Regions from separate parts of the Mesorhizobium sp. WSM4308 genome, predicted to be linked through region 2. Evidence: riboswitches for the same ligand, from Rfam matches in the RefSeq annotation. Region 2 holds a riboswitch; each other region holds the start of a gene.
What was found. A riboswitch is a leader RNA that binds a small molecule or an ion and turns the genes downstream of it on or off. The one in region 2 is predicted to bind cobalamin.
Positions count from the first base shown of each region.

Region 1: another riboswitch for cobalamin. It lies ahead of CK227_RS19975 (DUF1636 family protein); the one in region 2 lies ahead of CK227_RS20850 (DUF1636 family protein).
Region 3: another riboswitch for cobalamin. It lies ahead of bluB (5,6-dimethylbenzimidazole synthase); the one in region 2 lies ahead of CK227_RS20850 (DUF1636 family protein).

Region 1 is NZ_NSFW01000010.1:142,706-152,369, reverse strand. It holds gene CK227_RS20010 (phosphatase PAP2/dual specificity phosphatase family protein) at 1-580, shown strand, start outside; gene CK227_RS20005 (hypothetical protein) at 577-1,020, shown strand; gene CK227_RS20000 (lysophospholipid acyltransferase family protein) at 1,017-1,679, shown strand; gene CK227_RS19995 (phosphatidate cytidylyltransferase) at 1,679-2,614, shown strand; gene CK227_RS19990 (iron ABC transporter permease) at 2,697-3,746, opposite strand; gene CK227_RS19985 (ABC transporter substrate-binding protein) at 3,746-4,693, opposite strand; gene CK227_RS19980 (ABC transporter ATP-binding protein) at 4,741-5,529, opposite strand; gene CK227_RS19975 (DUF1636 family protein) at 5,526-5,924, opposite strand; cobalamin riboswitch at 6,015-6,221, opposite strand; gene CK227_RS19970 (class I SAM-dependent methyltransferase) at 6,430-7,077, opposite strand; gene CK227_RS19965 (substrate-binding domain-containing protein) at 7,251-8,240, opposite strand; gene CK227_RS19960 (ABC transporter permease) at 8,312-9,367, opposite strand; gene CK227_RS19955 (sugar ABC transporter ATP-binding protein) at 9,367-9,664, opposite strand, start outside.
Region 2 is NZ_NSFW01000011.1:57,478-67,141, forward strand. It holds gene CK227_RS20830 (precorrin-8X methylmutase) at 1-141, opposite strand, end outside; partial or broken gene cobG (precorrin-3B synthase) at 148-1,524, opposite strand; gene CK227_RS20840 (cobaltochelatase subunit CobN) at 1,521-5,054, opposite strand; gene cobW (cobalamin biosynthesis protein CobW) at 5,073-6,110, opposite strand; gene CK227_RS20850 (DUF1636 family protein) at 6,113-6,541, opposite strand; cobalamin riboswitch at 6,581-6,787, opposite strand; gene CK227_RS20855 (winged helix-turn-helix domain-containing protein) at 6,817-8,016, opposite strand; gene CK227_RS20860 (NADH-quinone oxidoreductase subunit A) at 8,350-8,715, shown strand; gene CK227_RS20865 (NADH-quinone oxidoreductase subunit B) at 8,706-9,287, shown strand; gene CK227_RS20870 (NADH-quinone oxidoreductase subunit C) at 9,292-9,664, shown strand, end outside.
Region 3 is NZ_NSFW01000001.1:119,822-129,485, reverse strand. It holds gene aroC (chorismate synthase) at 1-637, shown strand, start outside; gene ribB (3,4-dihydroxy-2-butanone-4-phosphate synthase) at 715-1,815, shown strand; gene CK227_RS00585 (MFS transporter) at 1,874-3,097, opposite strand; gene CK227_RS00580 (TetR/AcrR family transcriptional regulator) at 3,217-3,825, shown strand; gene CK227_RS00575 (hypothetical protein) at 3,918-4,901, shown strand; partial or broken gene bluB (5,6-dimethylbenzimidazole synthase) at 5,075-5,581, opposite strand; cobalamin riboswitch at 5,754-5,934, opposite strand; gene CK227_RS00565 (histone deacetylase family protein) at 6,055-6,981, shown strand; gene CK227_RS00560 (exodeoxyribonuclease VII small subunit) at 6,985-7,236, shown strand; gene CK227_RS00555 (DUF2277 domain-containing protein) at 7,336-7,602, shown strand; gene CK227_RS00550 (pirin family protein) at 7,642-8,562, shown strand; gene dxs (1-deoxy-D-xylulose-5-phosphate synthase) at 8,664-9,664, shown strand, end outside.

The DNA.
Region 1 (9,664 bases), on a different contig from region 2:
TTCAGCCGTCGCGCTCTTCCTGCTTTGGCCAGCCTTGGCGCTGGCCATCGTCGCGCTTGCCTATGCCGGGGCCGGCCCGAAAGTGTTCCAGAAATCCGCGGATGGCAGCATCACGCTCGCAAGCCGTATCCTGCTCTTGCCGTACCGACTTGGCGCCAGAATAAACATTCGGGCCTGGACGCGTAATCTTGCGTCGCAGGTGGCGGTTGCCGACGGTGTCTTTCTCGGGCGTTTTCCCACGGCAAGCGAGGCCAACGGCTTCGGCACGGTCATCGACCTCGCCGCCGAACTTGAAAGGCCGGCGGGAGTGACTTGCCGCTGGATCGCCTTACCGATGGTCGACCTGTTGCCGCCGCCGTTGATGGTGCAGCAGCAGGCAGCCGGCGCGCTGGAGAAGGCGCGCCGCGACGGCACGGTGCTTGTTTGCTGCGCGCTCGGTTTCCAGCGCAGCGCCGGCGTCGTCGCCGAATGGCTGGTGGCGACCGGCAGGGCCAGGACACCGGCCCTGGCCCGCGAGATGCTGAGCGACGCCGGCCGGCCGGTCCATCTTGTCGAGGCAACGGAGCGGGCGGCATCATGACCGGCAATGCCTATCAGCAAAGCACCGATCGCTTCGCCCTCCTGTTGATGCGGCAGGCCGCGTGGCCGGCCGCACTCGTTCTGGCCGCGAACATGCTGGCGCCCTTGGTCGCCCGGGCGCGCGGCGCCTTCGAGACCTTGCCCGCGGCCGTGGCGCTGTCGCTCGCTGCCGTCAGCGCGGTTGCGGTGCTGGCGCTGTCGGCCCTGCTGGCATTCGACGCGCTGCTGTTCCGGCTGATGGCCAGCCATGACGACGAGGCTTCAGCCGGCGCCGCGGTGGATGACATGCTGGCGCGCATGCGCCTGAAGCCGCTGCCGCCTTCCGCACGTTCGCTCGACGAACGCATGGCCGGCACGCGCCGGCTGCTGACCAGGCAACGCATAGCCCTTGGCCTGTTCGTGGCGATGCTTCTGGCGGCCGGATTTTGGGCGCCGCGATGAACAAGCTCTCGCTCAAGACCTTCACCCTGCTGCAGACGGCGACCTCCGTCGGCCTCTCGGCGCTTGCCTGGGTGGTGACCGGGGTGCGTCCGATCTGGAATGGCAGTCTGCCGTCGGACAAGCAGCGCATCTATTTCGCCAACCACACGAGCCATGGCGACTTCATCCTTTTGTCGGCGTGCCTCAACGAAAAGGAGCGCGCGATCACCCATGCCGTGGCTGCCGGCGAATATTGGGGAAAATCGCGGCTGCGCCGCTTCATCGCCGAAGACATGCTGTCGTCCGTGCTCATCAACCGGCAATGGACGAAGCCCGAGGAAAACCCGATCGAGATCATGCTGTCGGTTCTCGACCAGGGCCATTCGCTCATCCTGTTTCCCGAGGGCACCCGCAACATGACCGACGAGCCGCTGCTGCCTTTCCGCTCCGGGCTCTACAATTTGTCGATGGCACGGCCGCAGGTCGAGTTGATCCCGTGCTGGATCGAGAACATGTCGCGCGTGCTGCCCAAGGGCCAGTTCCTGCCGGTCCCGCTTTTATGCCGCGTCGTCTTCGGCGCGCCGGTGGCGATTGCCCCCGGCGAAGAGCGGCGCGCCTTTCTCGAGCGAGCCCACGCCACGCTTCTGGCGCTCAACCCGCGTCCCGAACGAGACGATTGATGCGCCACGACATCTCCATCCTGATCATCGGCCTGCTGGCGGTGCTGACGACCGCCAGCATCGTGGCCGCGATACTTTCGGCACGGGCGCCGAAGCCACTCAGCTCGACTCTGGTCAATCTCACCCAGCGTATCAATGCCTGGTGGGTGATGGTCGCACTGATGACGGTCGCCTTCTTCTTCGGCCGGTACGGCCTAACCATCCTGTTCGCGCTGATTTCCTTCGCCTCGCTGCGCGAATTCGTGACGCTGACGCACACGAGCCGGAGCGACCATTGGGTGCTGCTCGGCATGTTCGGTATCATCATCCCGTTTCAGTACTGGCTGGTCTGGACCGCCTGGTACGGGCTCTTCGTCATCTTCATTCCGGTCTATTGCTTCCTGCTGATGCCGGCCATCACCGCGTTGCATGGCGACACCGAACGCTTTCTCGAGCGGATCGCCGCGCAGCAATGGGCGGTGATGATCTCCGTCTATTGCGTCAGCCATGTTCCAGCGCTGCTGACGCTCGACGTGCCGGGCTTCGAAGGCCGCAATTTGTTGCTGATCGCCTTCCTGGTCATCGTCGTGCAAGGCAGCGACGTGCTGCAATACATCTTCGGCAAGCTGTTCGGAAAACACCGGTTTTCGCCGACCGTATCGCCGTCGAAAACCTGGGAGGGCCTGATCGGCGGAGTGGTGTCGGCGAGCCTGCTCGGCGCTCTGCTGTCGTTCGTGACGCCATTCACGCCCCTGCAGGCGGCGTGTGTCGCCTTCGTCGTCTGTTCGATGGGGTTTCTGGGAGGGCTGGTCGCCTCGGCCATCAAGCGCGACCAGGGCGTCAAGGACTGGGGCCATCTGATAGAAGGCCATGGCGGCATGATGGACCGTACCGACAGCCTGATCTTCGCTGCCCCCATCTTCTTTCACATCGTGCGCTATTTCTGGACGGTCTGAGACGGCAAGCCCTGGCCTCTTTGTTTTAACGCAATTCCGGACGGAAAACCGCTTCACACTTTTCCTGGAATTGCTCTTGCGGTCAGAGCCGGTTTCTCACGACCAGCGTGACGACGAAGAGGGCGCCGAGCGAGCTGGTGATGATGCCGATCGGCAGTTCCTGCGGCGGCAGCAGGGTCCGCGCCAGAAGATCGCTTGCCAGCAATAGCACCGCCCCGAACAGCGCACAGCTGGCGATCAGGCGCAGATGCAAGGGACCGGCCAACGGCCGCGACAGATGCGGGATCATAAGCCCGACAAAGCCGATGACGCCGGCAACCGAGACGAGAATTGCCGTCGAAAAGGCGGCGACGAGAAACGTCGCCCTGCGCATCCGCGCCACCGGCACGCCAAGGCTTTCGGCGGCACTTTCACCCGCAAGGAAGGCGTCCAGCCTGCGGTGGTTCCACACCCCGTAGGCTGCAATCGTGCCGGCGCCCAAGGCGCCTAGCCAGACATTGTCCCAGCGCGCCAGCCCGAGCCCGCCCATCGTCCAGAACAGCACCGAGTGGGCGGCGCGCTGGTCGCCGGCAAAAACTAGATAGTTGGTCAAGGCCGTGAACAGGAAGGAAACGGCAAGGCCGGCGAGGATCAGCCGTTCGGGCCCCTGCCCCCTCACCCGCGCGACCAGCAGCAGGACGATGCAGGCGGCCAGTATGCCGCCGGTGAAGGCAGCGACCGGCAAGGTCCAGATGCCGAAAGTGTCACCAAAGACGGTGATGACGGAAACGGCACCGGCCGCCGCCCCCGACGACAGGCCGAACAGGAAGGGATCGGCAAGATCGTTGCGGGTCACCGTCTGCAGCAACGCGCCTGTTATGCCGAGGCCGCCGCCGACACAGACCGCCAGGATCGTGCGCGGCAGCCTGAGATCGACGACGATCTTGCCGGCCGGGCCAGACACCTGGTGTTCGTTCAATCCGACGGCCTGGCCAAGCGAGGCGATGACGTCGGTGAGTGGGATCAGCGTCGAACCATAGGCGATCGACAGCAGCACGAGGGCGACGATCGCCATCGTGCCCGCCACCATCGCTAGCGCGAATGCCTTGTGTCCCGAAAGCGCGCCGGATTTATGCCCAGGGGCAACAAGCATCAGAACGCTTCCGGATGCATCGCCCTGGCGATCTTGCCGATCGCCTCGATGTTTGCCGGCCCGGGCGTCAGTTCGGCATAGCGCAGCGCCACGAAGCGCTCGTTCTTGACCGCGTCCGTCTCCTTCATCGCCGGGTGCGCCTTCAAGAAATCGAGCAGTTTCTTGTAGCCGCCGCCATCCTGGTAATCGAGCAGGATGAGGAACTGCGGATTGCGCGACGCCACGGTTTCCCAGTCCGTGTTGCCCCAGCTGGTGTCCATGTCGGCCATGATGTTGTCCCCACCCGCGGCCGCGATCATGGCGCTCGGAATGGCGAATTTGCCTGATGTGAACGGCTTGTCCTCGCCGGAATCATAGAGGAATACTCGCGTCCCCTTGCGGTCGCCAACCTTGGCGATGATTTCCGCGAGTTGCGCCTTCCAGCCGGAGACAAGCTTCTCCGCGTCCGCGTCCTTGCCGAAGATCTTGCCCAGCTTTTCGACATCGCCATAGAGCAGGTCCATCGAGGCGGCCGGACGGTTCTTGTCGAGATGGACGCAGCTTTCGGTCAGCACCAGCGTCTTGATGCCGTGCGGGGCGAGCGTGTCGGGCGTCACGTCGCCACCCGGCTTCATGCCATAGTACCAGCCGGCGAAGAAGAAATCGGGCTCGACGGCGACGAGGTTTTCGAGCGTCGGGTATTTGGGCGCCAGTTCCGGGATGGAACCCTGCTCGGCCTTGAACTCGGGGCCGACTTTGTACCATCCGGTGATGCCGGTCAGGCCGACGATCGACGGCTGCAGCTTCAGCGCGAAGGCCATTTCGGCCATGTTGAGATCATGGATGACGGCGCGCTTGGGCGGCGCGTCGAAGGTCAGCGGCTTGCCGCAGCTGTCGACGGTGACCGGGAAGGCGAAGGCTGCCGGGGCCAGCAGCAAGAAGACGAGCGCCAGGGCGAGGCGTTTCACGGATTTTGCTCCTTGGCTGAACAGTGTCGGATGAGGGATGGGCTCGATCAGGATGGCGGCGCGGCGCGGTTCGGAACATCGAACACCGTGAGTTCGCGGTCTTCGGTCGGATGGCGCAGGCGAAACACGTCGACGCCGAAAATCTCGCGGATCAGCTTTTGCGTCAGCGCTTCGCGGGGTGCCGCCAGCGCATGCAGCCGCGCCTCGTTCATCACCGCGACCCTGGTGGCGAAGGGCGCCACCAGAGCCAGATCGTGCAGCACGGCGATCACCGTCATGCCGAAGCCGGCCACGAGCTCGAGCAGCTCGCCGCGGGCGCGCGGATCGAGATGGTTGGTCGGCTCGTCGAGGAACAGCACTTTCGGTTGCTGCGCGATGGCGCGCGCCAGTTGGGCGCGCTGGCGTTCGCCGCCCGACAGCGAGCCGATGGTGCGGCCAAGCAGCGGCAACAGGCCGGTCCGGCGCAACGCGTCGACGACGATGTCGCGCTCCTCGCTCCTGCGTCTCAGGCCGGCATGCGGGACGCGGCCGAGCTCGACATAGTCGATCACCGCCAGCCGCGGGTCCGGCTGGTCGGTCTGGCCGACGACGGCGATATGCAGGGCCCGCTCGGCGGTCGCGATACGGTCCAGGCGGCGCCCGCCAAGCTTCACCTCGCCCGCACTTGGCCTGAGCATGCCCGACAGCATGCGCAGCAGCGTGGTCTTGCCGGCGCCATTGGGGCCGATGATGGCAAGGCGATCGCCCGAGGCCACCGACAGGCTGACGGTGTGGACCAGATGCCGGCCATTGACCATGGCGCTGAGGTCGCGCGCTTCGAGGAGTGGCATTGTCATCGGCTGTTGCCCGGAAACTTGGCCGGCCCGGGAATGCGGGCCAGTGTCTTGCCGGCCAGTCGCGGCGGACGTTGTCCGGAATTGCACCAGCCGTCGGCGAGCGAGGCGTAAAGTCGGGCAAATCGCAGGAGATCGCCGGCGTCGGCCTCGGCGTCGATGGAGCCGAAGAGATAGGAGGCCTTGCCCGGCGCCTGGAAGGCCACCGTCAGCGGCCGCGCGCAGCCCGCCATGCATTCGACGCCTTCGACCGTGAAGCCATGCGCCACGGCGGGTTCATGGCAGGCTGCGAGCCGGGAGCGCAAATCCACGCAGAGGCTTTCGCCCGACCTGATGCCGGTCGGAACGTCGCGGCAAAGCGTGCACACGATGATACGATGATCGATGGCGCCGTCCAACTTTCCGTCACTTTCAAAACTGGCGACGGAAGGATGTTGGCGAGCCGGCCGACAAGACCGACGTCCACGCCTCCTCCCGGCACACCCCGTCCGGTCAACTCAGTTGATGGCAGGTCTCCTGGCTCGCGGGTCTCGGCGCAATCCAGCCTTCCCAGCCTTGCCGGCCAGTGGCATGTCGGATCTTGCTCACCGCTTACAGTTGCGGGGGCAGCCACGGCCTCGACCTTTTGAGGTCTCACCGTGTTCCCTTTTCACCCCTTGCCTTTCGGCGCGGGGACCATCAGGCACCCACCGTAGATTTCCGTCGATCGCATCGCAATGAGTTTTTTGCGACGCCGTCGCCACATGCTCCATATGTAATAACATTACGTTTGAAGCGATGTTTCGCGGCGATGTCAACCCCTGTCGTCGCGCAATGCGGCTTCGGCGCGGCTGCGGTTATTCAGCCGCGAGCGGTCACCAGGCAGCAGGCATGACACCTGGCCGCGGTCGCCGAGGAACCGGCCTATAGCTTTCTGAAAAAGCCTGACAGAATATTCGGACCCGCTTCGCCCGGCCGCAGTCTGATCCCGTCTTCAAAGCAATTCAGCGTCACGCATTCGAAGCCGTAATGCGCGAGGAGCGCCACCAGCGAGTCACGGTCGAAATGGTGCAGGTGCTCGTTGGGCAGACGCATGCGCCACGCCCGGAACCACGCTTCGCCGTCGGCGCCGAGTTCACGCCAGCGGCAGTAAGGGACGGCGATGGCCAAGTGGCGGGTCTGAAGGCGGGCGAGGAAACCCAGATCCGGAATGTGCTCGAGCACGTCGAACATGGCGACCAGATCCCACGAGCCGGCGAGCGCCTCGTCCCAATCGACAAAGCGGACGCCCTCGGGCAGCGGAAATCTGGTGATGTCGCAGCCGGCACAGTCGGCAACCCCGGTAATTTTGGCGGCCTCGACAAAGGTGCCGGTGCCATAGCCAATCTCCAGCACGGACCGCGGTAGTTCACCGGTGATCCCCAGCACCCAGCCAAGCCGCTGATAGCCGAGCTTGATGGTCCGGTCGCTCAGATCCTCGTAATAGGAAATGTGCTGCTTGTCGTATTTGATCGGTGTGACGTCGATCTGGTGAATCACGCCAAACCGGTCGGCCTCGTAATTATCCAGCATTCGCGCCCCCTTGGGATTACGGATCCTTACATGACGGGGCTAAACGCAAAGTAAGCGACTGGGGTGGCGGGCCGAAGCTGGCACGAGCACGACCAGATCTAGCAATAGCAAAAAAGCAAAGCCCCGCGCGGGGCCTTGCTGTCTCAACCTCAGCGCCGAGCTCTAATCGCCCCTCACTTCCCCATCAACTGCTTGGCATTCTCCGCCGTGATCGCCGTCGTCTCGACCGTTACCGTCGGCTCCACCGAGGTCGAGCAGTCGAGCAGGATCTTCTTCGACATCTCGATCGCTTCCTTCGCACCCGTCGGGTAGGTGAAGGTTGCCGCCCAGTCGCCCTTGGCGACGGCCTCGATGCCGCCGGCCGGTCCAGGCAGGCCGTCGGTGCCGATGATCTTGACGTCCTTGCCGGCTCCCTTGGCGGCAAGCAGCGCGCCGGCCGCCATCATGTCGTTGGAGGCATAGAGCACCTTGATGTCGGGATGCGCCTGCAGCATGGCGGCAAAGGCGGTCTGGGCTTTGTCCGGCACCCAGTCGGCGGCCTGCTCGGCGACGACCTGGATCTTGGCATTCCCCTTGACGCCGTCCTTGAAGCCGTTCAGCCGCTCCACCGCCGGCGTCGAGCTCGGCAAGCCTTCCAGCACCGCCGCCTCGCCGCCATCCGGCAGCAAGGTCTTGGCGGTGTATTTGCCGGCCTCGAGCGCGATCTTGTAATTGTCGCCGCCGATGAAGGCGGTGTAGTCCTTGCCGGGATCGCCGACCGTCTTGCGGTCGAGCTCGATGACCGGGATGCCGGCATCCATGGCGCGCTTCACCGCCGGCGTCAGCGGTGCCGCCTCGAAGGGCGAGATCAGCAGCAGATCGACTTTCTGGGTGATGAAATTGTCGACCTGCGAGGTCTGCGTGTTGACGTTGCCGGCGCCGTCGGCGATCTGCAGCGTGAAGCCCGGCACGGCCTTGGCTGCCGCCGTCAGTTCGTCATTGACATGCTGGCGGTAGGGTTCGGCGTTGTTGGCCTGCGAGAAGCCGATGATGAACTGGCCGTCCTTGGCGCAGGCCTTGACCATCGGGTCGGCGGCCTGGGCGGCTCCTGCAATGCACAGGCCCGCGCCTGCCAGAAGCACGGCATGAAGCGTGTTCCTCGTTCCTTGTCTTATGGTTTTCATACTCGCTCTCCTCCTCGTCGGGCCGGGGGGCCAGACCTTGGTTTGACTTCGACTTTGTTGCCGCCTTCCTCCTAACGACCCAAACCCTCGCGGCGGCGAACGAGGGATTGAAGCACCGCCGCCAGCACGATGATCGCGGCGGTCGCGAGCAACTGCATGGCGGGCGTGATGTTGTTCAGCTGCAGGATGTTGGCGAGCGCGCCGAGCATGATGGTGCCGGCAACGGTGCCGACCATCGAGCCGGCGCCGCCAAACAGGCTTGTGCCGCCGATGACCACGGCGGCGATCGCGGTGAGCTCGTAGCCCATGCCGTCATTGGCGCTGCCGAAATTGAACTGGCCGGCATGGACGATGCCGGCAAGGGCCGAGGCAAAACCGGTGATGGCATAGACCGAGATCTTCACCGTCGAAACGGGCACGCCCGAAATTCGCGCCGCGCGCTCATTGCCGCCAACGGCAAAGACATAGCGGCCGAAGCGCGTCGTGTTGAGCACGATCGTTGCGATCGCGGCAAAGACGATAAAGACGATGGTGGCGACCGGCACGGTGTTGTTGAACAACCGCTCGCCGAGGATCGCGAACACCGGCGGTGCCAGGCCCGGTCCGTCGCCATAGGAAATGTTGATGTACTGGTTGCCCGAGACGACCAGCGCCAGGCCGCGCGCCGCCTGCAGGCCGGCGAGCGTGACGATGAACGGCTCCAGCCGGAAGCGGGTGGAGATGGTGCCCTGGATGGCGCCGAAGACGATGCCCATGATAAGCACGGCGAGGATGGTGGGAATGAGCCCGAAGCCACCCGAGATCATCATCGATGCGGTGACGACGCTGGACAGCCCGAGCACCGCGCCAACCGACAGGTCGATGCCGGCGGTGATGATGACGAAAGTCATGCCGATGGCGATGATTCCGGTCTCCGAGACGGCGCGCACGATGTTGGCGATGTTGTCGGGATCGAGGAACAGGATCTGGCCGTGCCGGCGCGGCGAGAAGATGATGCCGCCGATCGCCACCACCACCAGGCCGATCAGGCTCTGGAAGCGCACCACAAGGGCGAGCGGATCGCGATGCTTTGGCGCTGCCGCCGGCACAGCCGGGCTCGCTGCCACCGAAATCTTCTGGTCAGACATCAGGCCTCCCTGCCATTTGCCGCGTCAAGCACTGTGTGCTCGTCGACGCCGCCGATGAATTCCGCCACGTTGCGCCCCTGGCGCAGCACCACGATCCGGTCGCACAGGCCGATGAGCTCCGGCATCTCGCTGGACGCGACCAATATGCCGAGCCCCTGCGCCGCCAACTGCCTCAGCCGCGCGTAGATCTCGCCCTTGGCGCCGACATCGACGCCGCGAGTCGGCTCGTCGAGCAGCAGCAGACGGGGATTGCCGAGGATCTCCTTGGCCAGCACCACCTTCTGCTGGTTGCCGCCG
Region 2 (9,664 bases):
CTGGCCGCAGGCATGGATCATGCGGATGGCGACATCGGCCTCGGCTTCGGAGAAGCGCGAAAGGTTCGCCTCGTCGCGGATGATGGCGAAGGAGCGCTCGTAGATCGCCGTGCCGTCGTGGATGTAGTCGTAGGCGGCCATGCTCATTTCCGTTTTTTTAGTTTGGGCCTGTCGGTAAATCTCGGCGATGGCCGCCGGCCCGAGCCTTGTCAGGCAAGCAGCGGCGGTCTCGCCCTGAAATCGTGCGCTGCGGATCACCGCCGCGACGCGACCGATGCCGCGCGCGGCGTCATAGCCCGGCCTGTAGCCGGCAGGAAGAGCCTTTGCCGTCGCGTTCACGACAAGTCCGGCTCCATTTTCGCCGCCGACGATTGTGAGCGCCGCCGGGCCGGGATGCGCGCAGCCCTTGGCGCAGCCGGAAACGTGCATGGTGAAGTCGAGGATGTCGGCGTTTTCGGCGGCGATCGTCTCGGCGATGTCACGGGTGGCGATGCGGCCGGAGGCGCAGGCCGGCGTGCCGGGGCAGGCGGCGATGCGCGTGCGCGGGTCGGCGGGGGAGGTGACGAAGCCGAGGCTGGCGGCAGTGGCTTGGAGAGACGGATCGGTGTCCGAGGGTTGGCCGAGGAAGAGCATCGCGCGGCCTGGGGCGAGGCGGATTTCGGTGGTGCCGAGGGTGACGGCGCTTTGGGTGAGAACGATGATTTTGTCGGCAGGCATGCTGCCGTAGGGAAGGGCAATGCCGAGGCTGAAAGTGTCGCCGGCTAATGGGAAACGGCCGATAGGTTTGCGCGAGGGGGAGATGTCCGGCAGGACAGAGGAGGGCGCCTCGCGCAAACTTGGCAAGCATAGCCAATCCGCAAGAGACACCAACTGCCTTTCCGACAAGTCTCTTGCGTGAGCCTCGCGGCCTTTCTCTGCGACCATCCTCAGCACTGCAACGGCAATGTCGCGCGCCGCGTCGTCGCTTACGGTGGCGAGCAGCTTCGCATTCTGCCCATCACCCGCAACAGACACCTGCCACCGAACCTCGGCACCATTCCGCACCGCCTTCAGCCGCGCATCGGCCGTCACCGCATCCAGCGTCAGCTGCCCGCCGCCGTCCACCACGACAGACACTTTCGGTCCCAGCCTTGGCGTCAGCCCAGCATCCTCGATCGCCGCCCTGACCCGCTCAGCCAGCGGTTGCGGATCGGCGATCTCCTGCGGGTCGATCCCCGCCAGCGGCCCCGTCTCGACCGGCACGCCGGTCCGCACCGCAATGCCCAGCGCATCGACTTCCGCTGCCAGCAGCGTTGCGCTGTCCTCCGTCAAGCCACGTATCTGCAAGCTGCCACGCGCTGTCACTTCCATGACACCGTTGCCATGCCGCAGGGCGGATTCGGCCAGACCGATCAACAGCTTCGGCGACAATCCTTCAGAAGATCGGCCTCCGGCAACCGGGTTGAGCCGCACCAGCAGCCCATCGCCGGTCTGCATCGGCGCCGACAGGGCCGGACAGGCGCCGCGACGTGAGAAGGCGTTCATGCCGCCACTCCCAGCGCTTCGGCCTCGGCAATCAGCGCGGCGAGATCGTCGTCGATGGAATTGCGCAAGGGATGCCAGAGGCCGCGCCGGCGCGCCGAGAGAAAACGCTCGGCAATGAGTTTCGCGGCCGCCGGGTTTTCCCGAAGGATAAAGGCGCGGACTTCCGCGTCGTCGACATAGGCATCGTGCACGGCCTCGATCAGCGCGCCTGAAATGGCATGCGTGGTTTCGGCGAAGCCGACCAGCCGGTCGACCGTCTCGGCGAATTCGGAGGCGCCGCGCGGGCCGTGCCGCATCTGGCCTGATATGAAGCGCGCATTGACGGCGCGGGCGCGCACCACGCGAGATACGGCCTCACCGACCGACCGCGGCTTCGGCTTTTGCGGGTCCGTCGTGTCGAGCACGATGACATCGGCATTCCGGCCAAGGGCGGCAAGCGCGGCCGAAAAACCGCCGATGAAGGCGACGTCGGCGGAGCCTTCGAGAATGTCGCGGCCGGGGTCGTCGCCGGTGTGGACCAGAAGATCGGCTTCGGCGATGCGGGTTTCAAACGCGCCCGGCGCCGAGATGCCTTCGCCGCCGGCGCCGCCATAGGCATGCGAGGTGGCGTCGAGATAGGCGCGGCCGATCTCTTCGCGCGCTGCCCAGTCGCCGCTGGACAGGAGATCCTCGACGCCAGCGCCATAGGTGCCGGGCGAGGTGCCGAAAATGCGCGGGCTAATCCTGCCGTCCGCTCGGGTCCGGGCCGCGAGCGGGTTTTCCGAATCGTCCTCGTCGCGGGCGGCGACGGCGTTGGCAGCGGCGTCGATCAGCGCGATCTGGGTCGGGAACATGTCACGGAACAGGCCCGATATGCGCCAGGTGACGTCGACGCGCGGGCGGCCGAGCGTGGCCGGCGGCAGCACTTCGATGCCGGTGATGCGGCCGGTGGCGGCATCCCATTGCGGCCGGCAACCCATCAGCGCCAGGCCTTGTGCGATCTCCTCGCCGCCGGTGCGCAGCGAGGCCGAGCCCCAGAGATCGATGACCAGCGAACGCGGCCAGTCGCCATGCGATTGCAGATAGCCGCGCACCACTTCTTCGGCCGCCGCCTTGCCCAGATCATAGGCGGTCGGCGTCGGCATGGTGCGGGGATCCGACGTGAACAGATTGCGGCCGGTGGGCAGCACGTCGGAGCGGCCACGCGTCGGCGCGCCGGCCGGGCCGGCCTTGACGTGGCGGCCGTCCAGCGCGGCAACCAGCGCTGACCTTTCAGCCTCGGCACTTTGGCGGCGCTTGGCGTCGGCCTCATCGTCGGGCGCGCGGCCGTAGATATGCAACCCGTCCTTGATGGCGAAGTCCTTGAGGTCGCAGAGCCAGGCATCGATGCGGCGCAGCGCCTCGTCGGGTGCGTCGGTCCCGGCGACACCGGCTTCTGCGGCGAGGCCGGTCTTTTGCGCCGTGTCGACGATCAGCTTGGCCAGGCGGTCGCGGCGGCGGCGGTCGAGGCCGTCGGCTTGGGCGTATTCGTCGACCAGGCGTTCGAGCCTGTGCTGATCCTCGTCCAGCCCGGCGCCGGTCAGCGGCGGCGGCAGATGGCCGAGGGTCACGGCGGCAATGCGTCGCTTGGCTTGTGCTGCCTCGCCGGGATTGGAGACGATGAAGGGATAGATCACGGGCAGGGCGCCAGTGACGATCTCGGGGAAGCAGCTTTGCGACAGCGCAACGGTCTTGCCCGGCAGCCATTCCAGCGTGCCATGAGCGCCGACATGAATCAGGGCATGCACACCCAGCGATTCGCGCAGCCAGAGGCCGAAGGCGATCAGGGCGTGGCGCGGCGGCAGCGTTGGATCGTGGTAGTCGGCGCGGCGATCGGCGGAGCGGCCGCGGTCTGGGGCGAGGGCGACCGTAATGTTGCCGAAGGCGGCGGCGCGGAAGGGGAAGCTTGCTGAGGTCGTTTGTGAAGGTTGGCGCGAGGCGCCCCCCTCTGTCCTGCCGGACATCTCCCCCACTTGGGGGGAGATCGGCAGTTCCGGCGCCGGCAGCCTTTCTACAACGTTTGAGATTGGCGAAAGCGCGGATAACAGCTCAATCTCCCCCCTTGTGGGGGAGATGTCCGGCAGGACAGAGGGGGGCGCCTCGTGCAAACCTGTCTTGTCTTCCGCTTTCCCCCACGCCGCCTCAACAGCAGTCATTGCCTCGACAGGCAGGTCTCGTGAAAGGTCGAGATACTCATCCACCCCCAACCCATCATCGCCCCGCTCCAGCAAATCCAGCAGTTCGCGCGGCGATTGCGGGATCCCTTCAACCGCATAGCCCTGTTCCTTCAGGTCATGCAGCATCGCCAACACGCTCGACGGCACGTCGAGGCCGACAGCATAGCCGGTACGGCCGGGAGCGCTTGGGTAATCCGGGATCAGAATGGCCAGCTTGCGTTCGGCGCGGGGCGTGTATTGCAACTTGATAAAGGCTGCCACGCGGTCAGCCACCTGCGCGACACGATCCGGTTCCGGCCGGTTGGCGAAGGCGCGGTGGCCAAGCGCGGGATCGACATCGCTTTCGCCCTTGAAGGAAATCGCGCCGGCGAGGATGCGGCCGTCCAACTCTGGCAGGACGACATGCATTGCGAGGTCGGCGGGTGCCAGGCCGCGCTGGTTGCTTTCCCAGACGTCGCGGCGGGTGGTGGCGACGATGACCTGGAGGACCGGCACGCCGGCGCGGTCGAACAGGGTTTCGATGCCGGGTTCGGCACCGGAGGCGAAGGCGGTCGCGGTGATGATGGCGGCGGGTTTCAGAGAGGCCAGCGCGGTTTCGACGAAGGCGAGTGACGCCCGGTCCTTCAAGCTGGAGACGAAGATGGGAACCGGGGTTATGCCGCGCGCGCTCAGCGCTTCAAAAAGCGCGTCGATCGGAGCGACGTCGGCGGCGAGAAGCATCGAGCGGTAGAAGAGAATGGACACGACCTTTCCCTCGCCCTCGAGGGGGAGGGGGACGACGCCGCGGCCTGGCTCGTAGTAGCCGGCCTTCGGCACCGCCACCGGCTCAACCACAGCCGCGTCCTGCCCAGCCAGCCTGGCCAACCTCTGGACCAGCGCGCCCATATTGGCCGGGCCGCCCTCGCGGAAATAGCCGAGCAGGGCGTCCAATTCCCGGCGCTGCAGCGTCGAGGCTTCGATCAGCCTGATATCCTCGTCATGGCTTTCGCCCGGCAGCAGCGCCAGCTTGATGCCGCGCTCGCGGGCGGTCGAGGCCAGCTGGTCGCAGCCATAGCGCCACCAGTCGTAGCCGCCGAGGATGCGCACCAGGATGATCTTGGCGTGGCGGGCGACGCTGTCGATCCAGAGGTCGACGGACATCGGGTGGCGCAGGTCGCGCAGGGCGGCCAGCCGCATCGAGGGTAGGCGGGCGGCATCCGCCTTCCAGGCCGCCGCCAGTCCCGCGAGGTCGCTGTCGGTGAAGGACAAGGCCACGATATCCGCGGGCGTCTGCCGCAGATCGACCGGCTCGGCGAGATCGTCGAGCGAGGCGGAGGTCGTGGTGAGGATATGCATCGCGGCCCGTGTCTGAAATCAGCCGGCGAGTATACGCTCGATTGCCGGGCGGTTCAGCCCCTTGAGGCCGATGACGACCAGGCGCGAACGGCGGTCGTCCTCGGCGGTCCAGGCGCGGTCGTAGTAATGATTGACGCGCGGGCCGACCGCCTGCAGCAAGAGCCGCATCGGCTTGCCGCCGACCTCGACGAAGCCCTTCACGCGCAGCACGTTTTCCTGTTCGGCGGCGGCGGCGACGCGCTGTGCCAGCTCATCCGGATTGGCGATCGAGGGGATGTCGACGATGAAGGTGTCGAAGTCGTCATGCTCATGGTCGAACGCGCCGTCATGATGCGACTTACGGTTCTCGATGTCGTCCTCGACGGCGAGACCGAGCCCGAGCAGCACGGAGGGATCGACCTTGCCATGCGAGGTCGGCACAATCTTCACGGCACGGGCGGAGTGTTCGCCGATGATGGCGTTGGCGCGGGCCGAGCCGGCGGCGTCCATCAGATCGCTTTTCGACAGGATGATCAGGTCGGCGCAGGCGATCTGGTCCTCGAACAGTTCCTCGACCGGGTCGTCATGATCGAGGCTGTCATCTTGCGCACGCTGCGCCTGCAAGGCGTCCATGTCGTTGGCGACACGGCCTTCGGCAAGTGCGGGACCATCGACCACAGCGATCACGCCGTCGACGGTCACGCGGCTTTTCACCGTCGGCCACTGGAACGCCTGGACCAGCGGCTTGGGCAGGGCGAGGCCCGAAGTCTCGATCAGGATGTGATCGACCTTCGGCGTCAGCGACAGGATCTGGTCGAGCGCGGGCACGAAATCGTCGGCCACGGTGCAGCAGATGCAGCCATTGGCCAGTTCGACGATGTTTTCCTCCGGGCAGGTGTCGATGCCGCAGCCCTTCAAAATCTCGCCGTCGATGCCGATGTCGCCGAACTCGTTGACGATGATCGCAATGCGCTTGCCGCCGGCGTTCTCCAGGAGATGGCGAACCAGCGTCGTCTTGCCGGCGCCGAGGAAGCCGGTGACGACGGTGCAGGGGACGCGGGTGACGGAAGCGCTCATGATCAGTCCTTCAACAAGTCGAGGGGAGGAATGCGGGCAACGAGGCCGCGCTTAAGAGAAGCAGGCCGGCCGCGCCATGGAATGAGGCCGTCCGTCGAGGTGGCGAAGAGTTTGGCGCCGGCGACGAGGTCGGCGCCGCTGGTCACGGTCAGGTCGCCGAAGACGTAGCTCCAGCAGCCGTCGCGCAGGATCGCGGCGCTCAGCCGGCGCTTGCAATTGCCGAGACATTCGACCGTGTGGATGCGGATGTTTCCATCAGATGCGGCGCGGCGTGTGTCGTCAGCCAAGAGTTCGCCGGCGCGGGGATGGGCGTCGGAGCCAGTCTCGTCGCGGCACGAGGCGCAGACGATCACCGTGACGCCGGCCAAGGCTTCGCCGTCGGCGGACGAATTGTCCTCTGTGCCAGCCGAAAAACTGCCGTTCTGGTCCAAAAAACCGGGCTCCTTGCCCGGAAACCCGCCGGGCGATCGGATTCTTTTGTCGCAGACGGCAGGTCTCCTGGCTCGCGGGTTATCGCCTTGGGTGCCGCCTTCCCGGGAACATCCCAGTGGCTTTCGGCCTTGGCTCGTCGCTTACAGTTGCGGGGACAGCCGCGGATTTGAGATTTTTCACCTCTCACCGCATTCCCTCTTAGCCCCTGCCGTTGCGGGCAAGGGACCGTCTGGAGCGGATTTAGGCTTTTGCAGGCAGCGGTGTCAACGCACGGCTACGACATGGCGATGTCGGCAAGCGCCAGGCCCAAATCGCCGGCAGGCGTCACTTCCATGCGTTCGAGGCCGAGCCAGCCTTGCATCTGCTTCAGTTCCTCGGAGAGCTGCGCGGCGGTCTCGGGCGGTGCCTTGGGCTCGGCGTAGGCGGCGTGGACGCGCAGGACGCTGGCAGGCCGGTCGGCCTTGAGGTCGACGCGCGCGACGATCCTGTCGCCGAGCAGGAAAGGCAGGACGTAGTAGCCGTATTGGCGCTTCTCGGCCGGCGTATAGATCTCGATGCGATAGTGGAAATCGAACAGCCGCTCCGAGCGCGAGCGCTCGAAGACGACCGGGTCGAACGGCGCCAGCACGGCGCGGGCCTCGATCTTCCGGGGCAGGCGGGCGTCCTTATGAAGGTAGGCCGGCTTGTCCCAGCCTTCGACGCGCACCGGCAGCAGTTCACCTAACTCGACCAGTTCCTCCAGCCGGCCCTTCATGTCGGCCGGCGACAGCCGAAAATAGTCGCGCAAATCGCCCGATGTCGCCACCCCATGGGCGCGGGCGGAAATGCGCAGCAATTCGCGGTGCGCGTCCTCGGCTGGCGGCACGGGCAGGTCGAGGATCGCCTGCGGCAGCACGCGCTCGGGCAGATCATAGAAGCGCTCGAAGCCGCGGCGGTGCGCCGTGGTGATGCGGCCGGCCCAGAACAGCCATTCGAAGGCGTGCTTGGCATGGCTCCAGCCCCACCAGCCGCCCGAACCTTTCTGGCCTTCCAGCGCCGAAGCCGCGATCGGGCCGCGCGCGACGACCTCGCGGTAGATCTCTTCTATGTAGGCGGCATGCTCGCGGCCCCATTTGGCCAGGCCCAGATACATCTCGTCGCCCTGCTCGGCGCGCTGCATGCGCCAGCGCATCAGCGGGTAGGTCTCGACCGGCAGGAACGAGGCCTCATGCGCCCAGTATTCGAAGACCGTGCGCTTGCGCGTCACGGCGGCATTGTCGAGTAGAGCGAGTGGGTAGGGGCCGAGCCGCGAATAGAGCGGCATGTAATGCGCGCGTACCACCGCGCTGACGGAATCGATCTGCAGCAGGCCGGTGCGGGCGAGCACACGGGCAAAGTGGCGGCGATCGGGTGTGCCATTTGGGCGGGGATCGAGAAATCCCTGTGCGGCGAGCGCAATACGCCGGGCGGCGGCAAGCGAGATCTTTTCCTTCATGCAACTGTCACTCTAGGGGCGTTTCGACCGAGGTCCGACGGGTGATTCCAGCCCATGCTAGCAGGGTTTTTGCGGCAACCCTGTCAGGAGAGAAAAGTGGAGTAAAAGGCGAAGGAAATCAAACAGGAGGGGATCGGACCAGTTTCTCCGGATATGCCGTCCAGGCCGGCGTTTTGAACAAGGTTTGACTTGCTTCGCTGGAAGTGCTGCGCTAACCCTCGCCGCGTTGCAGCATAGGCCCCTTAAAACGGTTCAGCGGTTAATCTGTCACGCTTCCGCATTAAGGTCCGGTGCTGTAATCAAAGTGGATTGGCGCCAACGGAAAGCCGCTGCATGAACGCACTTCTCAGTTCGTACCTGCCCATCGTCCTGTTCATCGGCGTGGCGCTGGTCGTCGGCCTGGCGCTGCTGGCCGCACCGTTCCTGGTGGCCTACCGCAATCCCGATCCCGAAAAGCTTTCCGCCTACGAGTGCGGTTTCAACTCGTTCGACGATGCCCGCATGAAATTCGACATCCGCTTCTACCTGGTGTCGATCCTGTTCATCATCTTCGATCTGGAGGTGGCCTTCCTGTTTCCCTGGGCCGTGTCCTTCTCGAAGATCGGCATGCTCGGTTTCTGGTCGATGATGGTGTTTTTGGCAGTGCTGACCATCGGCTTTGCCTATGAATGGAAAAAAGGAGCGCTGGAATGGGATTGAACGACAGTTCAGGCACCCTCGTCGCGCCGAAGCCGAAGGGCATCATCGATCCCAACACCGGTCGGCCGGTGGGGGAGGACGATCCCTTCTTCCTCGAAATCAACAATGAGCTCGCCGACAAGGGGTTCCTGGTCACCTCGACCGAGGCGCTGATCACCTGGGCGCGCAGCGGCTCGCTGATGTTCATGACCTTCGGTCTGGCATGCTGCGCAGTCGAGATGATCCACACCTCGATGCCGCGCTATGACTCGGAGCGCTTCGGTGTCGCGCCGCGCGCGTCGCCGCGCCAGTCCGACATCATGATCGTCGCCGGCACGCTGACCAACAAGATGGCGCCGGCGCTGCGCAAGGTCTACGACCAGATGCCCGAGCCGCGCTACGTCATCTCGATGGGCTCCTGCGCCAATGGCGGCGGCTACTACCACTATTCCTATTCGGTGGTGCGCGGCTGCGACCGCGTCGTGCCGGTCGACATCTATGTGCCCGGCTGCCCGCCGAGCGCCGAAGCTTTGCTCTACGGCATTCTTCTCCTGCAGAAGAAAATCCGCCGCACCGGCACGATCGAACGGTAAATCCATGGCCGCATCCCTTAGCGAACTGTCGACCTATCTCGGCGAAAGGCTGATTGGTCGCGTCAATGACGCGGTGCTCGCCTATGGCGAGCTGACCATCCATGTCGAGCCGCGCGACCTCATCGAAGTCGTGACCTTCCTGCGCGACGATGCGCGCTGCCAGTTCATCTCGATCATCGATGTCTGCGGCGCCGACTATCCGTCGCGGGCCAAGCGCTTCGACGTCGTCTATCACTTGTTGTCGCCGAAACAGAATGTGCGCATCCGCGTCAAGGTGCAGGCCGACGAGGAGACGATGGTGCCCTCGATCACCGGCGTTTATCCCGGAGCCGACTGGTTCGAGCGCGAGACCTACGACCTCTATGGCGTGCTGTTCT
Region 3 (9,664 bases), on a different contig from region 2:
GGTTTCGATGGGTGAAAAATCGATCGACCGCGCCAACTGGAACTGGAATTTCATCGGCGACGCGCAGAATCCGTTCTTCACACCCGATCCCGCTTCGGTTCCCGTCTTCACGCAGTATCTCGACGGTATCCGCAAGGCCGGATCCTCGGTCGGCGCCGTGATCGAGATCGTCGCCGACGGCGTGCCGCCAGGGCTTGGCGCGCCGATCTATGCCAAGCTCGACCAGGACATTGCGTCGGGCCTGATGTCGATCAACGCCGTCAAGGGCGTCGAGATTGGCAACGGCTTCGAGGCCGCCCAGATCACCGGCGAGCAGAATGCCGACGAGATGCGCATCGGCAATGACGGCAAGCCGGTGTTCCTGTCCAACAATGCCGGCGGCATCCTTGGCGGCATCTCGACCGGCCAGGCGATCGTGGCCCGTTTCGCCGTCAAGCCGACCTCATCGATCCTGACGCCGCGAAAGTCGATCGACAAGGACGGCAACGACGTCGAGGTGATGACCAAGGGCCGGCACGACCCCTGCGTCGGCATCCGCGCCGTGCCGATCGGCGAGGCAATGGTTGCCTGCGCCATTGCCGATCACTATCTGCGGCACAGGGGACAGACGGGGAAGGGAATAGGCAGTAGGGAATAGGCATTTGGCCGCCCGACACAGCCTTTTCATTTCCCTACTGCCTATTCACTAATCCCTGCGAGCGAAGCGAGCACCCCATGCCTTACGATCAGAAGAAGATTGTCGAAGCCATTCGCGCTTTCGAACGCGGCGAGATCGTCGTCGTCATGGACGATGACGGGCGCGAGAACGAGGGCGACCTGATCGTCGCCGCCGTTCACTGCACGCCGGAAAAGATGGCCTTCATCGTGCGCAACACCTCGGGCATCGTCTGCACGCCGATGCCGCGCGAGGAAGCCAAGCGGCTCAACCTGCAGCCGATGGTCGCCGACAATGATTCCGCCCACACCACCGCCTTCACCGTCAGCGTCGATTTCAAGCATGGCACGACGACGGGCATTTCGGCTGACGACCGAACGCTGACCGTGCGCAACCTCGCCAACGGCAATGTCGGCGCCTCCGATTTCGTCCGCCCCGGCCACATCTTCCCGCTGATCGCCCGCGAAGGCGGCGTGCTGATGCGTTCGGGCCATACCGAAGCGGCGGTCGATCTCTGCAAGCTCGCCGGCCTGCCGCCGATCGGCGTCATTTCCGAACTGGTCAACGACGACGGCACCGTCAAGCGCGGTCCGCAGGTGCAGGCTTTCGCCGAAGAGCATGGCCTGAAGCAGGTGTCGGTCGCCGACCTCATCGCTTACCGCCAACGCAAGGAAACGCTGGTCGAGCGCGTCGCTTGCTCCGATATCGACACGCTTGGCGGCAAGGCGCAGGTCTTCACCTACACGCTGCCCTGGGACACGATGCATCACGTCGCAGTCGTGTTCGGCGATATACGCGATGGCGAGGAAGTGCCGGTGCGTCTGCATTCCGAGGATGTGGTGACCGACGTCTTCGGCACCAGCCATCGCCTGGACGGCATCATGAAGGCGATGGGCGAGCGCAAACGCGGCGTCATCGTCTATCTCAGAGAGGGCTCCGTCGGCGTCGCGCACCAGGAGCGCAAGCGCCCGCTGAGCGGTGACCGCGAGGATCACGAAGAGGCCCGCCGCCGTGAGAATGAATGGCGCGAAATCGGCCTCGGCGCACAGATCCTGAAGGATCTCGGCATTTCCTCGATCAACCTGATCGCCTCGCGCGAGCGTCATTATGTCGGCCTCGAAGGGTTTGGCATCCACATCGCCAAGACCGAGATCCTCTAAGATATGTTCGAGATTCAGGTCAGGCCGGCCTGACCTGAATCTCGACATATGCTGGCTGTCACTCGGCCGGAACGGCGGCTGCTTCGCATCCGTCCAACTCGCATTTATGCGTGGCCAGGATGCGCTGGCCGAGCAGCACGGTGGCGAGCGCAATCGTGCCCGATGCCACCGAGACCCAGAACCCGTTCTGGGCGCCGAACGCATCCACCACGGCGCCGGCGGCGAAGGAGCCAAGCGCCATGCCGATGCCGATCCCGGTGGTCACCCAGGTGATGCCTTCGGTCAGCATCGCTTCGGGGACATGCCGCTCAATCAGGCCAAAGGCCGTGATGAAGGTCGGCGAGATCGCCACGCCGCTGATGAAGACGGTCAGCGCCAGAAGCGGCACGCTGTTGGCGGTGAGCGGCAGCAAGGTGCCGAGCGCGACCAGGGCGACCGCGATGGCGAGCTGGCGTTGCAGTGGTGCCTTCAGGTTGAGCGCGCCGACAATGATGCCGAGCACGAACGACCCCAGCGCGTAGACGCCGATGACGAGGCTGGCGGCGCCGGGCTGGCCGAGCTCCTTGGTGATGGCCACCGTGCTCACTTCCGTCGTCGCGAAGGTCGCGCCGACGAAGATCAGGGCAAAGGTGATGACCTGTACCGGCCGCAGGCGGATCGCCGAGCCGCTCGAGCCATGGTCCACCGGGCGCACCTGTGGCTCGGTCGATCGCTGCAGGATGAACGCGGTCGAGCCCAAGGCGAGGAACAGAGTGCTCGCCAGCATGCCCGCTTCCGGAAACAGGGCGGCGCTGAGGCCGACCGACAGCGATGCGCCGGCGATATAGACCAGTTCATCCGCCGCCGATTCGAAGGCGAAGGCGGTGTTCATCTCGGGCCGACCCCGGAAAAGCTCGGTCCAGCGCGCGCGCACCATGGCCGGCATGCTGGGCATGGCCGCCGCCAGCAGCGCCGACACGAACAGCGTCCAGACCGGCCAGTCCTGATTGGCGGCCGCGACCAGCGTGATGAAGGCGACCACGGAGATGACTGTCGTGGGCACGACGATCCGCGTCTGGCCAAGGCGGTCGACCAGTCTTGATATTTGCGGCGCCAGGAATGCGTTGGCCAGCGCGAATGTCGCCGAGACAGCACCCGCCAGCCAGTATTCGCCACGCGTCTGCGACAGCATCGCCACGATGCCGATCGGCGCCATGGCGATCGGCAGGCGCGCCATGAAGCCGGCGGCCGCAAAGCCCCTCGCTCCAGGGGCGCGGAAGATTTCCGAATAGGGGTTTTGCATGGGGTTCCTCGACAAAGGGCGGTTCGACAATTACATACGAAGCGTATGATCATTAGATAGAGCATACGCGACGTATGTCAATTGGCATACGGAACGTATGGGAATAGGACCAGACGGAAATGCACAGACCCCGCAAGGAAATGATCGCCGAGACGCGCGCCAAGCTGATCGCCGCGGCCCGCCAGGCCTTTGGCACGATCGGATATGCCGAAGCGTCGATGGATGATTTCACGGCATCGGCCGGGCTGACGCGCGGCGCCCTCTACCACCATTTCGGCGACAAAAAGGGACTGCTGGAGGCGGTTATCGCCGAAATCGACGGCGAGATGGCTGCTCGGGTCAATGAGGTCGCGTCGAGAGCGCCGACCCGCTGGCAGCATTTCGTCGACGAGTGCACGACCTATATCGAAATGGCGCTGGAGCCGGAAATCCAGCGCATTATGTTCCGCGACGGTCCGGCCGTACTGGGCGATCCCGCGCAATGGTCGAATGCCAATGCCTGCGTCGGTTCAATGACCGATCATCTGACCGCGCTGCAGGGGGAAGGGGTGGTCGTCCCGGGCGTCGACCCCGAGACCGCCGCGCGGCTGATCAACGGGGCGAGCAGCCAGGCGGCGCAGCGGATCGCCAATTCGAACGACCCCGAAGCGACGTCGAAGATCGTGGTTGCGGCGTTCAAGCAATTGCTCGAAGGACTGCTCAGAAAACCAGCGTCGAAACAGAGCTAAATCCCCGTTGCGCACCGCTGTCCACCGCTCATGATTGACAATCCTCGGGGTGAGCGCATCCTTCCCAGCCATCTCTGAGGGGAGATTCGGGCATGTGGGATTTCGATATCGGCAGGTCGGTGTCCATCATGATGCGGACCTGGCCTTTCATTGTCTTTCGCATGATCGTCTATTTCGGCATCACGCTTGCCTATATCGTGGCGACCGGCACGGGAGCGTCGGTCGGCTATGGCGTCGGCCATATCTCCACGGATCCCGACGGGCCGATGTCCTTTGCCCTGTGGGGCGGCGTGGTCGGCTTCGGCGTGGTTTCGATCGCCGTCTATTGGATCCGCGAATATATCCTCTACGTCGTCAAGGCCGGCCATATCGCCGTGATGGTCCATCTGATCGACGGCCGGGATGTCCCCGACGGCCAGAACCAGATCGCCTATGCCAGGCAGGTCGTGACCGAGCGTTTCGCCGAGGCCAACATCCTTTTCGTCGTCGACCAGCTGGTCAAGGGCGCCATCCGCGCCATCACCGGCCTGCTCGGCGGCATCGCTGCTTTCCTGCCCATTCCGGGCCTGAGCGGTCTGGTCTCCTTCATCAACACGGTGATCCGCCTGTCGCTCACCTATGTCGACGAGATCATCCTCGGCTACAACATCCGCATCAACTCGTCCTCACCCTTCGAGACGGCGCGGCAAGGCGTCGTGCTCTACGCCCAGAACGGCAAGACCATGGTCAAGAACGCCGTCTGGCTGGCGGTCATCATGTGGGGCGTGTCTTTCGTCATCTTCCTGCTGATGCTGGCTCCGGCCAGCGCCGTTCTCTTCATCATGCCCGGACAACTCGCCGGCTGGGCCTTCGTGCTTGCCATCGTCTTTGCCTGGGCCTTCAAGGCGGCCTTCATCGAGCCCTTCGCCATCGCTTGCCTGATGCAGGTCTATTTCAAGACCATCGCCGGCCAGGTGCCCGATCCGGCCTGGGATATCAGGCTGGCCGAGGCGTCGTCGAAGTTCAGGGAGCTGAAGGACAAGGCGCTGGCCTCCTTTGGTGGCTCGCGCTGGGGCACGGCCGGCGCGACGAACTGATCGGCTGGGCAGGTCGTCGCCGGCGCGACATCGGAGGCGTTGAGGCGGGCCACGGTCGATTTCAGTGGCGCCTCGCCTTGCCCGCAAAAAGTCTCGCTCATGATCAGGTCGGGCAGCGGCAGCCGCCGGCCCCAGCCATGCGTTTCCAGGTCTGGTTTGGATGCGAACTCGGAAACACGGCCGACGCAGAGATAGGCGACGGGCGTCACATGCTCGGGAATGGCCAGCAGGCTCTTCAACGCTTGCGGCTCGATGATGCTGACCCAGCCGACGCCGACGCCTTCGGCACGCGCGGCCAGCCAGAAATTCTGCACCGCGCAGACCGTGCTGTAGAGATCCATTTCCGGATTGTGCCAGCGGCCCAGTGGCGAGCCTTGCGAGCGCCGACGGTCACAGGTGATGCAGATGTTGAGGGCGCTTTCGCAGATACCTTCGAGCTTCAGCTTGCGGTAGAGCGCCTGTCGTTCCTCCTCGATTTCAGGCAGTTCCTGTTCGCGCGCGGCCAGGAACAGGTCGCGCACCTCTGCCCGTCGCGCGGCGTCGCGGATGACGATGAAATTCCATGGCTGCATAAAGCCGACCGATGGCGCGTGATGGGCGGCAAGCAGAAGCCGCGCCAACACCTCGTCGTCGAGCGCGTCGGGCAGGAAATGGCTGCGCACGTCGCGCCGCGTGAACATGGCGCGATAGACCGCGTCGCGCGCCGTCTGGTCAAATCCGTCGCCCACAGGAGCGGTCATGTGTTCCGGCATCGCTCGTCCCCTTGCGATTGCAATAGTTCCACACCGTCAGAGCGCACTTTGTGCATCCAACTGGACGCAGTTTGCTCTGATGCCAGCCGCCTGACCATGCGGATGACGATGCCTGCCAGGCCGGTCTTCTGGCTCGGGATCAACCCGCGTCCGGTGCCTTCCCGTCATCGACAGTGGCAGTTACCGGCGCGGTCCCCCTCACAGCGTTGGGCACGCCACGGAATTCAACCGTGTTCCCGATTCTCCCGCTTGCGGCGAGCACCAGGCAGTGGCGCGACCTTACGCCGAAGCCTCGGCCGCGCCAATCCCCGCGGCGGCGCCAATGGACGCAGGCGCGATTTTCCCCAGCGATCGAGAGGCAATGCATGGCCATCGCGGCACCGGGGCACTAGATAGGGAGCATGACAACCCGTCTCTACACCCATCCGATCTTCCTCGAACACATCACGCCGCCCGGGCATCCCGAACGGCCGGACCGCTTGCGCGCCATCGAGCGCGTGCTCGACGACGAGGCTTTTGCCGCGCTCGATCGTGTCAAGGCGCCGGAGGGCGACGAGGCCACCATCCTCTACGCGCACCCCGCCGATTTCGTCGCCCGTGTGCGTGCCGCCATTCCCGAGGAGGGTATTGCCCGCATCGATGCCGACACCACCGCCAGCCCGAAGAGCTGGCAGGCGGTGATCGCCGCGATCGGCGCGGCCAACGCCGCCGTCGACGACGTCTTTGCAGGCCGCGCCGACAACGTCTTCGTCGCCGCAAGGCCGCCCGGCCACCATGCAGAGAAGACCACCGCGATGGGCTTCTGCTTCTTCAACACGGCGGCGATCGCCGCTCGCTATGCGCAGAAGAAGCATGGCGCCGAGCGTGTCGCCGTCGTCGACTGGGATGTGCATCACGGCAACGGCACGCAGGATATTTTCTGGGACGATCCCTCGGTTCTCTATTGCTCGACGCACCAGATGCCGCTTTATCCCGGCACTGGCGCGAAGACCGAGACCGGGGCCGGCAACATCGTCAACGCGCCCTTGGCGCCGCAGACCGGCAGCGAGGTGTTTCGCGATGCCTTCCTGTCGCGGGTGCTGCCGTCGCTCGACAATTTCGCGCCTGACCTGATCATCATCTCGGCCGGTTTCGACGCGCATCACCGCGATCCGCTGGCCGAGATCAACCTGACCGAGGACGATTTCGACTGGGCGACCGGCCAGCTGATGCAGCGCGCCGCGCGCCACAGCGGCAACCGGCTCGTCAGCCTGCTCGAGGGCGGCTACGATCTGCAAGGACTGGCATTTTCGGTCGCCGCCCATGTCGGGCGACTGATGAAAGGATGAATGATGGCTGGTGAAACCAACGAAGACATCAAGGCGATGAGCTTCGAGCAGGCGCTCGACGCGCTGGAGAAGATCGTCGATGATCTGGAGCGTGGCGACGTGCCGCTCGACCAGTCGATCAAGATCTACGAGCGCGGCGAGGCGCTGAAGGCGCATTGCGACCGGCTGCTGAAGGCCGCCGAGGACAAGGTCGAGAAGATCAGGCTGTCGCGCGACGGCAAGCCGGTCGGAACAGAACCGCTCGACGCGGACTGAGGCACGGAGCAGCCTTTCCGGTTTTTGGACACGATCATGGTTGAGAATTAAGCTCGTCCCGATTGAAACGGCTCCAGGACAAAAGGAGATACGGAAGCGATGTGCAGAAACATCAAGACCCTGTTCAATTTTGACCCGCCCGCAACCAATGACGAAGTGCGCGACGCAGCCCTTCAGTTCGTCCGCAAGCTGAGCGGAACGACACGACCGTCGAAACAGAACCAGCATGCGTTCGATCATGCGGTCGAAGCCATCGCGGCATCGGCGCGTGAACTCCTCGATTCGCTTGAAACCAACCAGCATCCGCGCAATCGCGAAGAGGTGGCGGCCAAACTGCGGGCAAAGGCGGCGATCCGCTTTGCCTGATGCCGCCAAGTGGCCCTCGACCGCTGACAAGGAGAGTCCATGAGCTTCTTTCCCGGGAAAGACCCTGAAGCCGGCGACGCCTTTGCCAGCGACCAGATCGAGTTGATGGTCATCCCGAACGCCAAGGACATTGGCGGCTTCGAGGTGCGTCGCGCGCTGCCGACCGCCAGGCGGCGGCTGGTCGGGCCGTTCATTTTCTTCGATCGCATGGGTCCGGCGATCCTGCGGGCAGGCCAGGCTCTCGATGTCCGTCCTCACCCGCATATCGGCCTGTCGACGGTGACGTATCTGTTCGACGGCAAGATCAGGCATCGGGATTCGCTGGGCACCGAAATGGTGATCCAGCCCGGCGACGTGAATTTGATGACCGCCGGCCGCGGCATCGTGCATTCCGAGCGCACGCCGGAGGAATTGCGCGGCGCGCCGATGTCGATCTCAGGCCTGCAGACATGGCTCGCCTTGCCCGATGGCAAGGAGGAGGTGGCCCCGGTGTTCGAGAACACCGCTGCCTTGCGGCTGCCCGAGATCGATGCCGAAGGCGTCCGCGGCCGCATCGTCATCGGCGATTTCCAGGGGCAGCGCTCCCCGGTTAGGGCCGATTCCGAGACACTTTACGCCGACCTTAGGCTGGCGCCGGGCGCCAGCATAAAGATTCCGGCCGACGCGGAAGAGCGCGCCATCTACACGCTGGAAGGTGAGGTCGCGATTTCGGGCGACGTCTTTCCGGCAGAGCGGCTCCTGGTGTTCCGGCCCGGTGACGAGATCATCATATCGTCGCAAACCGGTGCGCATTTCATGCTTTTCGGCGGCGCCTCGCTTGGCTCGCAGCGCTACATCTGGTGGAATTTCGTCTCCTCGTCGAAGGAGCGCATCGAACAGGCCAAGCAGGAATGGAAGACGGGACGCTTCGATATCGTTCCTGGAGATGAGAAAGAGTTCATCCCGCTGCCGGAAAGCTGAGGAAATCGGCGAGGGGACCTGATAGATCCGCGTCACCGACACGCATTTACTTTCGCCGGCCGGCGGCTTATCCCGCCGTTGAACAGAAAGCCTGAGCTCCCGTGAACGCAACGCCGCATACGCCGCTTCTCGACAAGGTCCGCATCCCGGCGGATCTGCGCGCGCTTGACGAGAGCGAGCTGCCGCAACTGGCATCCGAGCTTCGCCTCGAACTGGTCGACGCCGTGTCGCGCACCGGCGGCCATCTCGGCGCCGGCCTCGGCGTGGTCGAACTGACGGTGGCGCTGCATTATGTCTTCAACACCCCGGACGATCGCCTGATCTGGGATGTCGGCCACCAGGCCTATCCGCACAAGATCCTGACCGGCCGCCGCGACCGCATCCGCACGCTGCGCCAGGAAGGCGGCCTGTCCGGCTTCACCCGCCGCGCAGAGAGCGAATACGATCCCTTCGGCGCCGCGCATTCCTCGACATCGATATCGGCCGGCCTCGGCATGGCAGCCGCCCGCGACCTCTCCGGCGGCCGCAACAACGTCATCGCCGTCATCGGCGACGGCGCCATGTCGGCCGGCATGGCCTATGAGGCGATGAACAATGCCGGCGCGCTCGATGCCCGGCTCATCGTCATCCTCAACGACAATGACATGTCGATCGCGCCGCCCACCGGCGCCATGAGCGCCTATCTGGCGCGTCTCGCCTCGGGCAAGGCTTATGCCGGCCTTCGCGACTTCGGCAAGAAGCTGACATCCTATCTCGGCAAGCGCGCCGATCGTGCGATCACGAGGGCTGTCGAGCATGCGCGCGGATACGTCACCGGCGGCACGCTGTTCGAGGAGCTCGGCTTCTACCATATCGGCCCGATCGACGGCCACAATCTCGAACATCTGATCCCGGTGCTCAAAAACGTCCGCGACAATGGCGAAGGCCCGGTGCTGATCCATATCGTCACCCAGAAGGGCAAGGGCTACGCGCCGGCGGAGGCCGCCGCCGACAAGTACCACGGCGTCAACAAGTTCGACGTCATCACCGGCGCGCAGGCCAAGGCGCCGGCCAACGCACCGGCCTACACCAAGGTGTTCGCCGAAAGCCTGATTGGGGAAGC